Regions from separate parts of the Herbidospora sp. RD11066 genome, predicted to be linked through region 1. Evidence: riboswitches for the same ligand, from Rfam matches in the RefSeq annotation. Region 1 holds a riboswitch; the other holds the start of a gene.
The links. A riboswitch is a leader RNA that binds a small molecule or an ion and turns the genes downstream of it on or off. The one in region 1 is predicted to bind thiamine pyrophosphate.
Positions count from the first base shown of each region.

Region 2: it holds a riboswitch for thiamine pyrophosphate, as region 1 does, so the genes downstream of both, tenA (thiaminase II) here and ACYQ78_RS14015 (purine-cytosine permease family protein) in region 1, are expected to answer to the same signal.

Region 1 covers NZ_BAAGDO010000003.1:542,895-548,298, reverse strand. Annotated here, with positions in the region: gene ACYQ78_RS14030 (ThuA domain-containing protein) at 1-552, shown strand, start outside; gene ACYQ78_RS14025 (hypothetical protein) at 626-1,081, shown strand; gene ACYQ78_RS14020 (hypothetical protein) at 1,201-1,830, shown strand; TPP riboswitch at 1,908-2,019, shown strand; gene ACYQ78_RS14015 (purine-cytosine permease family protein) at 2,013-3,347, shown strand; gene ACYQ78_RS14010 (hypothetical protein) at 3,340-4,017, opposite strand; gene ACYQ78_RS14005 (bestrophin-like domain) at 4,017-4,784, opposite strand; gene ACYQ78_RS14000 (methylated-DNA--[protein]-cysteine S-methyltransferase) at 4,880-5,404, opposite strand, start outside.
Region 2 covers NZ_BAAGDO010000002.1:1,171,656-1,177,059, reverse strand. Annotated here, with positions in the region: gene ACYQ78_RS10985 (MarR family winged helix-turn-helix transcriptional regulator) at 11-484, opposite strand; gene ACYQ78_RS10980 (amidohydrolase family protein) at 560-1,744, shown strand; gene ACYQ78_RS10975 (AI-2E family transporter) at 1,748-2,875, opposite strand; TPP riboswitch at 2,961-3,071, shown strand; gene tenA (thiaminase II) at 3,066-3,722, shown strand; partial or broken gene ACYQ78_RS10965 (DUF6010 family protein) at 3,775-4,020, opposite strand; gene ACYQ78_RS10960 (GlxA family transcriptional regulator) at 4,159-5,136, shown strand; gene ligA (NAD-dependent DNA ligase LigA) at 5,133-5,404, shown strand, end outside.

The sequences.
Region 1 (5,404 bases):
GCGACCTCCGGCAACTGCTCCACCCACACCGAGATGCGCGGCCTGGTCGCCGCCGGCGTGGCCGACGGTTCCGTCAGTGCCGACCTCGCCGCCACGCTGAACGGCGCGATCGACGCCTCGTACAACGCCTACCTGGTCAAGGACTACATCAAGGCGATGGACGAGGCCAAGGTCGTCCGCCGCGAGGTCAAGGCCAACCTGCCCGGTCCCGACAACACCCCCATCCGCGAGCGCGCCAAGGAACTGGCCGAGTGGATGAAGGTGCTCGCCGACGACGCGATCATCCTGCGCTTCCAGTCGGAGCCGGTGGGAGCCACCCACCAGCCCGGTGACGACGCGGTCTTCGCGGCCCCCGCCGACGGCCAGAACGTCACCTACCAGTGGCAGGTCAAGGCTCCGGGTTCGGCCGACTGGGCGGACGTCCCCGGCCAGACCTCGTTCGCGATCGACGTGGTCGCCGCGCCCGAGCTGAACGGCTCCGAATACCGGGTCCGCGCCACCGACCCGACCGGCGTGATCGTCTCGCGCTCGGCCGTTCTCCAGGTCGGCTGACCCACCCGTTCCACAGCCGGTGGCCCGAGATCCTTCGGGCCACCGGCCTCGCGATTCGATCAGGAGTGAACCGATGCGCCGCTTTCTCCTCCCGGCCGCGGCGGCGCTCGCCCTGTGCACCGCATGCGCCGGCACCCCGGCCGCGTCCGAGCCGGGGGCGGTCACCTGCGAATCAGGCCCGCGTACGCCCCTCGCGGCCCCCGGCGACACCGAGTGGCACCACCCCGACCGGGCCTTCTACGCCCCGGGCGACCAGAACATGCCCACCGGCGGCAGCCTGGAGCACCTGCTCGCCGGGGACAACGCCCTGATCGTCCAGTACTCACCTGAGCTGCCGCAGCCCTCGATCGACGAGCTCCGCGACTGGGCCGCGATGCAGACCGCCACGGTGGCCCTGCCGGGACCCGCGGAACCCGTCATCCGCGCCGAGATCGCCTCGAACGAGCTCACCTGCGACGGACTGGACCTGGCCCGGCTCACGGAACTGGCCGGCTCCCGCACCCCCGGACAGGTGACCGAACACTCGTAGATCCCCCGATCTGGTGCAGAATGCACCCCGTGATGCGGCGAACGATGGTTGTCGTCCTTGTGGCCGCCGGACTTGGCGTACCGAGTCCTGCGGTGGGGGCTGCGGATCCCTTGACGGCGGTGAAGGCGCAGTACGTGCCGGGCCACGGCGTCATGATCCGAGAGTGGGGGCATTCGTTCGCCAGCGCCCCGGCGAAGCTGGTCTTCTGGCAGGAGGGGTGGCTGGAGTTCGGCCGCAAACAGGTGGTGGCCTACGAGACGCGGGTGAAGCGCGCTCCCGTCAAGGACCGGATCAGGTCGCTCGGCGGCGGGAAGTACACCTACCGCACCAGCCCGGCGATCGTGCGTTCCCTGCCCAAGGGGAAGGTCTGGCGGGCCGGTCCCAGGGAGTACAACCCCTTCTGGAACCCCGTCTTCATCGTCGAACCGACGACGCTCAAGGCGCTGCTCAAGGCCGGGAAGCGCCGCAACGCGACCATGTACGAGGGCGTCATCGCCTACGGCGACCTCTACGCGGCCTCGCCGTCACTGCGGGCGGACACCCCGAAGCCTGACGAAGCCCAGGCGGCGGTGGACGTCAAGTGGCACATGTACACCAGTGCGAAAGGCCTGCCGAACCGGTTCTGCGCGAAAGTGGACGACGGCCAGGACGCCCCCGGCCGCGACACCTGCGTCAATTTCGACTGGTGGGGCGCGAAGAAACATCTGCCCGCCCCGTCCGTCGGCCGGGTCGTCTTCCCGGGCTCCTGACCTGTCGGGGGTGGTCGAACGGGTGCACATGATGCATCATGTGGGGACGAACCGGGCTGATCCCGGTTCGTTCACAACCTAAGAACCGCGGGAGCTCGGGCGTAACCGGGCTGAGAGGGCGACCAGCGTCGCCGACCGCATGAACCTGTCCGGGTAATGCCGGCGTAGGGAGCGTGTGTGTGATGACCGCTGTCATCGATTCCGAGGCACCCCTCACCCTCGACGAGGCTCCGCCGAAAACGCTCGGCCTGCTCGACCAGGGTGCACTGTGGGCCAACCTCGGGGTGTCACTGCTCGGGTTCTCAGGAGCGATCGCGCTGGTCAACCCCCTCGGGGACCGTCCGCTGAGTTTCGTCGCAGCGCTGACGGCCGCCGTGGTGGGCAGTCTCATCGGTACGGCCATGGTCGGCCTGGCCGCCATTCCGGGCACCCAGACGGGCGCCCCGGCGATGATGCTGCTCAGAGGGCTTTTCGGGGCGAAACTCTCCTATCTCCCGAGCGTGCTGAACATCATCCAGATGCTGGGCTGGGGGGCGTTCGAACTCTGGGTCATCGCCCAGGGCGCGCAGGCCATCGCGGGGCAGTTCGGGGTGACGGTGCCCTACGCGGTCTGGGTCGTCATCGCCGGGGTGATCACCACGGCGCTCACGATCAAGCCGCTCGGCGCCGTGCGCATCCTGCGCCGCTACGTCACCGTCGGCGTCGTGCTGGCGATGATCTATTTCGCGTACGAGCTGATCTCGCGCGGACCCTCGCTGGGAGCGGGGTCGTGGGAGGCGTTCACGCCGGCCGTCGACTACGTCATCGCGCTGAGCGTGTCGTGGGTGCCGCTTGCGGCCGACTTCTCGCGGTTCTCGAAGAGTTCGAGGGCGGCGTTCGGCGGGGTGGTCGGCGGCTACACGATCGCCCAGGTCTCCTGCCTGGCGCTGGGGATCGCGGCGCTGGCGCTCGTCGGCAACGACGTCAACCAGGTCTGGGATCCGTTCGTCACCGCGTCGCTCGGGGCGGTCTTCTTCGGGATCCTCGTGCTGCGGGAGACCGACCAGTCGTTCGTGAACGTCTACTCGGTGACGATGTCGCTGCAGAACCTGATGCCGAAGGTCGACCGGCGGATTCTCTCGGTCGTCATCGGGGTGCTGGTCACGCTGCTGGCGATCTTCGTGAGCGCGGACACCTACTCGGCGTTCCTGGGGATCATCGGGGCGGTGTTCGTGCCGATGTTCGCGGTGCTCACCGTCGACTACTTCCTGCTCGGCGGGCGCCGCAGGTGGGACACCTCGGAGCACGCGCCGTCGCGGTGGATCATGATCGTGCCGTGGGTGCTCGGGTTCGCCGCCTGGTGGATGGTCGCGGCGCCGACCAAGATCGAATGGTGGGATGCGATCTGGGATTCGGCGCGGGAGGCGCTCGGTTTCGTGCCCCAGATGAGCGCCGCACTCGGGGCGTTCCTGGTCGCCGCGCTGGTCACGCTGGCGATCGGGGGCCTGAGGCGGCGCTCGGTCAAGGCGACTATCTGATCCGGGTGAAGGCCACCGCCGCGGCCGAGGCGATCACGGTCGACAGGACGACCATGAAGAGCACCGACTTCAGCGGGTTCTCACGTTTCTTCGGGTTGGCCACGGCCGCGACCCTCGGTTCACGCCGCTCCGGTGTCGCCGACGGCGTCGGTTTGGGACGCGGTGACGGCTTCTTCACGGTCGGGACCGGCTTCGGAAGGCGTACCGGAACGACCCTGGCCGGTTGCTCCACCCTCGGCTTCGGCTCTCTCACCGGAGGAGGCGGCGGCGGGGGTGGCGGCGGCGGTGGCGGCGGAGGTGGAGGAGGCGGCGGCGGTTCCTCCACCTGAGGCGGCGGAGGTGGCGGTGGCGGCTCCACCTGCGGTTCCTCCGGCAGAGGCGGCGGACACGGCGTCTCCGACGGGGTCGGCGCCGGTGGCTCCTCGGCGGGCGGCGGTGGTGGCGGAGGCGGCGGTGGAGGCGGTGGCGGGTTGCACGGCGGCTGCTGGAGGACACCGACCCCCAACTCCACGTCGAGGATGACCCCGACCTGGACGCACACCCCCACGCCCGGCCCGACGCCGACACCGACGTCGAGGATGCCGTCGGCCGTCGCGGCCGGGGCCGAGGCCACCGAGAGCGTGGCCAGCATCAGGAAGCCGAGTGTCGCGGCGGTTATTCGGCTTGTCATCAGCTCAATCCTGAGATTCGGCCGAATTCGGCCAGTGCGCTGGTGAACGCGTCGGGCTTCACTGCCAGCCCGCCGTCGAACACATGGATGATGTCGAAGGCCATGAAGATGCCGACCCCCAGCAGTGCCGCCATGGCCAGCATCGGCAGCAGCGCCATGCCCTTCGGGCGGGCCCCGGCCAGGAACGGGAAGACCAGCACGATCAGGCCGGTCACCACGGTCAGCACCAGCAGGATGGTCGGCGGGGTGGCCCCCGCGTCGGCGGCGCGCTGGACCCGCGACGAGCTCAGCTGGGAGATCTGGTCGACCACGGCCGCCTTGGCGTCTTCCTGGTCGTCACCCTGGACGACCAGCCCGGAGACCTGGGTGCGCAGCGTGTTGAGGCGGGTGGTGCCCTCGGTGCTGAGCTGGCCTTCGGCCATCAGCGGCCACTCCTGGTCGACCACGAAGCCGATGTAGTCGCGCAGCCCGGCCTGCACCTGCGCCGCGGCGGCCGGAGGCAGCTCGTTGGCGGCCCAGTAGGCCTCCACGGCCGACTGGCTCTCCGTGTACGTGTTCTGCCTGGCCGCGTCGGCGGTCGTCCACGGAACGACGATCGCGATGGCGAAGACCAGCAGGAACAGCGCCGACAGCATCGACCCGGCGTGGCCGACCGTCGGGCCGCCGGGGTCGGAGTCCTCGCTCCCGGTGCCGAACCTTCTGAAGATGAACGCCGAAAGTGCCACCACGGCGACCGCCGACCCGACGGCGACGATGAACCCCAGCATGACCACTCCCCACTAGTGACCTGGTGATTGCTCGGCGTGAGATTACTATCACATTGAGTGATCACAGGTTTACCGTGTGGGGACAGACACGTTGGCTAAGCGGATTCCAGGTTCAGCAGCATCTCTTTGGCGGCTTTTCCACCGGCGTAGGCCCCCGGCAGCCCCGGCCCCTCGACCACCCGGTGACACGGAACCAGCAGGCAGACGGGGTTCTCGGTGACCGCGTTGGCGACCGCGCGCAGCGCCTGGGGCCGGCCGATGCGGGCGGCGACCGCGGCGTAGGTGGTGGTCGTGCCGTAGGGCGTCGAGGTGATCATCTGCAGCACGCTCCGGGCGAACGCCGTCGCGAGGCGGAGGTCGAACGGGAGCGTGAACGTGCGCAGCCGCCCGTCGAAGTAGGCGTCGATCTCCCGCTTCAGCGGGTCGAGGCGGCTGGGGTCATGGCCGATGAACGACCCGACCTCCCGGTAGACCCGGGCGTACACCGCGTGTTCGTCGTCGAATGTGGTGGCAATCACACCCCGCGCGGTGACGGCGAGGACCATCCGTCCGGCCGTCGTGTCGTGGGTGCCGAAGGCGATCGTGGGGACGGATTCCCCGACGTACGTGGGTGAGGTGAC
Region 2 (5,404 bases), on a different contig from region 1:
GCGGGTTCTCCTAAGACGCGTCAGGGGCCGGGAGCCGGGCGGTGGCGTCGGCGTATTTCAGTAGAAGCCGGGCGAACTCCAGCCGTTCCGCCCGAGGCCAGTCGCGGGTGATGTGTTCGAAGGCCTGGCGCTGCTGGTGGCGGAACAGGGCCAGCAGCGCCACCCCCTCGCCCGTCAGCTGAAGGACGGTGCGACGCCCGTCGAGCTGGGACGCGGCCCGCACCAGGTAGCCGTTGCTGATGCAGTCGGTCGCCATGCGGCTGGCGACCGACGCGTCGACCATCAGGTGGTCGGCCAGGGCGCCGATCGTGATCTCGCGGCCCGCCTCGGCCGCTTCGTCGACGATGTTGAGGACCAGGTTGCGCGTCAGGTCCTTGCGGCCCACGGGGCCGTCGACGGGGGCCTGCATGGTGCGGCGGCGGAGCCGGGCGAAGGCCATGCCCACGGCGTCGAGGAGCGGCTCCTCCTGCGGTGTTGCGCTCACATCGCCTTTCTACCACAAGGTGCATATATGTGCTATTAAGCATGTAATTGCATCATGCATACTTGAGGAGGCACCATGACCACGGCCATCGTCAACGCCCGTGTGTTCGACGGCGAGCGCGTCCGTGAGGAGACGACCGTCCTGCTGGACGGCGCGCTGATCGCCGCCGTCGGCACCCCGCCGCCCGACGGGGCGGAGATCGTCGATGCCCAGGGCGGCACGCTGCTACCCGGGCTGATCGACGCCCACGTCCACACCTCCGAACCCGCGCTTGCGCTGGCGCTGCGGTTCGGGGTCACCACCGAGCTGGAGATGCAGGGGCTGCACACCAAGAAAGGCCGTGCGCACCTGCCCGACACGGTCGCCGACGTGCGCTCGTCGGGGTTCGGGATCACGCCGCCGGGTGGGCATCCGAGCGAGCTGTTCCCGCCCGGTTTCGAGCCCGCGGCCGGGCCCGACCTGCCGCTGATGCCGTTCGCCAGTACCCCGGAGGAGGCGGTCGCGTTCGTGCCGCGGCTGGTCGCGGACGGGTCCGACTACATCAAGTTCATGGTGGACGACGGCTCGGTCGAAGGCCATCCCGGTCTGCCCATGCTCGACCAGGCCACGCTCAACGCCGGGGTCGCCGAGGTCCACCGGCACGGGCTGCTCGCCATCGCGCACACCCTCACGGTCGAGGCGACGCGGATGGCCGCCGAGGCCGGTATCGACGGGTTCGCCCACCTGTTCATGGATCAGCCGCACACCGCCGAGATCATCGATGTCATCGCCGCCTCGGGGGCGTTCGTGGTGCCGTGTGTGGTGCTGAACGCGTCCATGATGGGGATCACCGGTGGTGATCTGGCCGACGATCCGCGCGTGGGATCGCGGCTCGACGCCGCCTGGACCGCCACCCTGCGCAGCAGCTACGACCGCTATCCGCAGGGCCGTCTCGACGACGTGCTCGCCTCGGTGAAGGCGCTGCGTGACGCGGGGGTCGACCTGCTCGCGGGCACCGACGCCGCGCCCGCGCCGCTGCCGTTCCTGGGCGGCGTCGTGCACGGTGCCAGCCTCCACCGTGAGCTGCGCTACCTGGTCGAGGCGGGGCTCACGCCGATCGAGGCGCTGCGCGCGGCGACCTCCGTCCCGGCACGGCGGTTCGGGCTCACCGACCGGGGGCGCATCGCCGCAGGTCTGCGGGCCGATCTCCTTCTGGTGGACGGAGACCCGACCGTCACCATCGGCGACACCCTCAACCTGCGGCGGGTCTGGCGCGCCTGAACCTCACGACGTGTCCAGGCGCGGGAAGGCGACCTCGCGCAGGATCAGCCGCAGCGCCGCCGCGATCGGGATGGCGAACAGCGCGCCGAGGATGCCCAGCAGGGCCGCGCCCAGTGTCACCGCGACGAGCGTGACCACGCCGGGCACCTCGACGGCCGCGCCCATGATGCGCGGGACCAGCACGTAGTCCTCGAAGAGCCGGTAGACCACGAAGAAGACGGCGGTGGCCAGCGCGACGGGGAAGGAGACCGAAAGCGCCACCAGGAAGACGACCAGTCCGCCGAGGGTCGACCCCACGACCGGGATCAGGTCCATGAACGCGACGAACAGCGACAGCAACAGCGCGTACGGGACATTGAAGATCACCAGCCAGATGAAGGTCAGCACCCCGGCGACCGTCGACGTCACGAGGTTGCCGAGCACGAACCTACCTACTTTGCTGAGGATGTCCTCGCCGATGAGGATCGCGCGCGGGCGCCGCGAGTTGGGTACGCACCGGTAGGCGGTGGCCTTGATCCGGGGCAGGTCGGCCAGGAAGTAGATCGTCAGCACCAGCACGATCACCGTCGAGAAGGCCGCGCCCGCCACCACCTCGCCCGCGCCCAGCAGCCCGCCGACCAGCGAGATCTCGCTCTTACCGGTACCGAGCTCCTGGATCACGCGGGCCAGGTCGAACCGGGTGTTGAGCCGCCCCACGAGCGTGTTCTGGTTCGTCGCCTGCTGGAGATACATGGGCACGTCGTGGACGAACTGGCTCACCTGCGCCACGACGACCGGGATGGCCAGTGCGAGGAAGCCCCCGACCAGCGCCAGCGTCGCCACCACGATGATCAGCACGCTGGCCCAGCGCGGCACCCCCCGCCGCACCAGCCAGTTCGTGGCCGGATCGAGCCCGATCGCCAGGAACAGCCCCAGCCCGATGAGGATCAGCACGTCCTTCGCCGCCCCCAGCAGCAGGATCACCCCGTAGGTGACCGCCACGCCCGCCGCGGCCATCATCCCCACGTGGAACGGCGACCGCCGGTTGAACGGCCGCCCCTGCTCGCCGAACGGCCGCCGTTCGGTCGCCGCCGCGTTCGCCTTCTCCGCCGCCCGCTCGACGGGCCCCTCGGGAGGGTCGTGAGATGTCATGCCGCATCGCCCCCACCTGCCCATTCCCGCTGGCCGGAGGCGGCACCGGGCTTTGCCGGAAAATGGCGGGGTGGTCTAGGCTCGATCACGACATCGCGGGAGCCCGCGCAACGGGCTGAGAGTGTGGCTGAGGCGGCCACAGACCGCTCGAACCTGACCGGGTCATGCCGGCGTAGGGAGAAGGTCCGTAGTGACGTACAGCCAAGATTTATGGGACACCCGCGTCTACCAGGCGATTCTCGACCACCCCTTCATCACCGGGCTCGTCGACGGAACGCTGCCCCGTGAGGCGTTCCGCCACTTCGTCGAGCAGGACTCCCACTACCTGCGCGACTACGCCCGCGCCCTGGCCGTGTGCGCGGCCAAGGCGCCCGACGACGAGACCACCAGCGCCTTCGCGGGCGATGCCGCCGGGGCCATCGCGGCCGAGCGCGAGATGCACGCCGCCTTCATGGCCGACCTCGGCGGCTCGGCCGAACAGGCGGCCGCCGCGCCGGTCGGGCCGACCACCCGGGCCTACACCAGCTATGTCCTGGCCACGGTCTACGGGGGTTCGTTCCTGGACGGACTGGCGGCGGTGCTGCCCTGCTACTGGATCTACGCCCGGGTGGGGGAGGACCTGCTGAAGCGGTCATCTCCTGATCCGCTCTACCGGCGGTGGATCGAGGCGTACGGGAACGAGGCATTTCAGGACACGGTCCGCAGAGTGGTGACCCTCACCGACCGGGTCGGCGAGGAGGCCACCAAGGCGCAGCGCGCGCGGGCCGCGGAACACTTCGCCACCACGGCCCGCTATGAGTGGATGTTCTGGGACGCGGCGTGGCGCCGCGAGTCCTGGCCGCTGTGACGAAGCACCACAGCGCGATGACCGGATCGCAGATGGCGCAGCCGAAGGACGAATGCTCGAAGAAGGGGAGGATCGGGCTCCCTTTCAGGTGGTGGACGACGTCCCAGGCGGTGTGGATCAGCCAGCCGACACCGATCCAGGTCCAGCTGTTGAGCCCTTTGTACGCGACGAAGGTCATCACCACGGGTAGCAAAAGTTCCCAGTAGCCGAGCCCGCCGCCGCTCAGATAGGCCGCGCCCGCGCCGCCGACCAGCACGGCGTTGACGTGACGGCGGCGCGGTTCGGGGAACAGTGACATGACCGCGACGAAGACCAGCCCGATGAGAATCGGCATGACGATGTCCATGCGCGGCAGGCTAGATCGGCCGCGCGTGGGCGCCCCACGGGGTGAATCGACAATCTCCGCCGGGTTCTCGCCACCTCTACGGTGGTCGGCATGCACACGGTGGCGGTCCTGGCTCAGGACCATGTGGTGGCGGCCGACCTCGCGACGCCGATCGAGGTGTTCGGGCGGGCGCGGCTGGGCGACGGGAGCAATCCGTACAAAGTGCTGGTCTGCGCCCCGGCACCGCAGGTGGCCGGGACCGCCTTCACCCTCATCGCGCCGCACGGCCTCGCGGCGCTGCGGGAGGCGGACACCATCGTGGTCCCGGGCTGTTCCGAGGAGGCCTCGCCGCCGGCCGAGGAGGTCCTCGACGCGCTGCGCGCGGCGGCCGCGAGCGGCACCCGGATCGCCTCCATCTGCGTCGGCGCCTTCACCCTCGCCGCCGCCGGGCTGCTCGACGGCCTCAGCGCCACCACCCACTGGGCCGCCGCCGACCGGCTCGCGCGGCGGTTTCCGCTCGTGGACGTCAAACCCGATGTCCTGTACGTCGACAACGGCGCCGTCCTGACCTCGGCCGGAGCGGCTGCCGGGCTGGACCTGTGCCTGCATCTGGTGCGGCGCGACTTCGGTTCGGAGGTCGCCGCCGACTCGGCCCGGGTGTCGGTGGTGCCGCTGGAACGCGAGGGCGGGCAGGCGCAGTTCGTCCCGCACACCCGGCCCGCCGTTCCGCGGGGATCGCTGCTCGACCCGGTGCTGTCGTGGATCGAGGACAACCTCGACCACGAGGTCACACTGGCCGACATGGCCCGGCGCGGCGGGATGAGCGGGCGCACCTTCAGCCGCCGCTTCCGCGAGCAGACCGGCACCACACCGGTGCAGTGGCTGCTGCGGGCCCGGGTGCGGCGCGCCCAGTTCCTCCTGGAAACGACCGACGAGGGGGTCGAACGCGTAGCCGCACGGTCCGGATTCGGCTCGGCGACCGCGTTCCGTGAGAGGTTCAAACGCGTCGTCGGCGTCACACCGCAGTCGTATCGTTCGTCGTTCCGGAGCCGGAAAATGTCAGTGCCGTTCGAGAGGATGGGATCATGAACGAAACGCCCCCGATGACGCTGATCTCGGATGAGACCGCTTACGCCGAGGCCGTCCAGCTGGCCGTCGACGCCGCTGCCGCCTACTACGCCGACGGCACCTCCACCCTCGACGACGATGCTTACGACCGGCTGGTGCGCGGGATCGAGGCCTTCGAATCGGCCCATCCCGAGCAGGTGCTGCCGAACTCCCCGACGGGGAAGGTCGCGGGCGGCGCGGTCGTGGGCGACGTGCCGCACACGGTGCCGATGCTCAGCCTCGACAACGT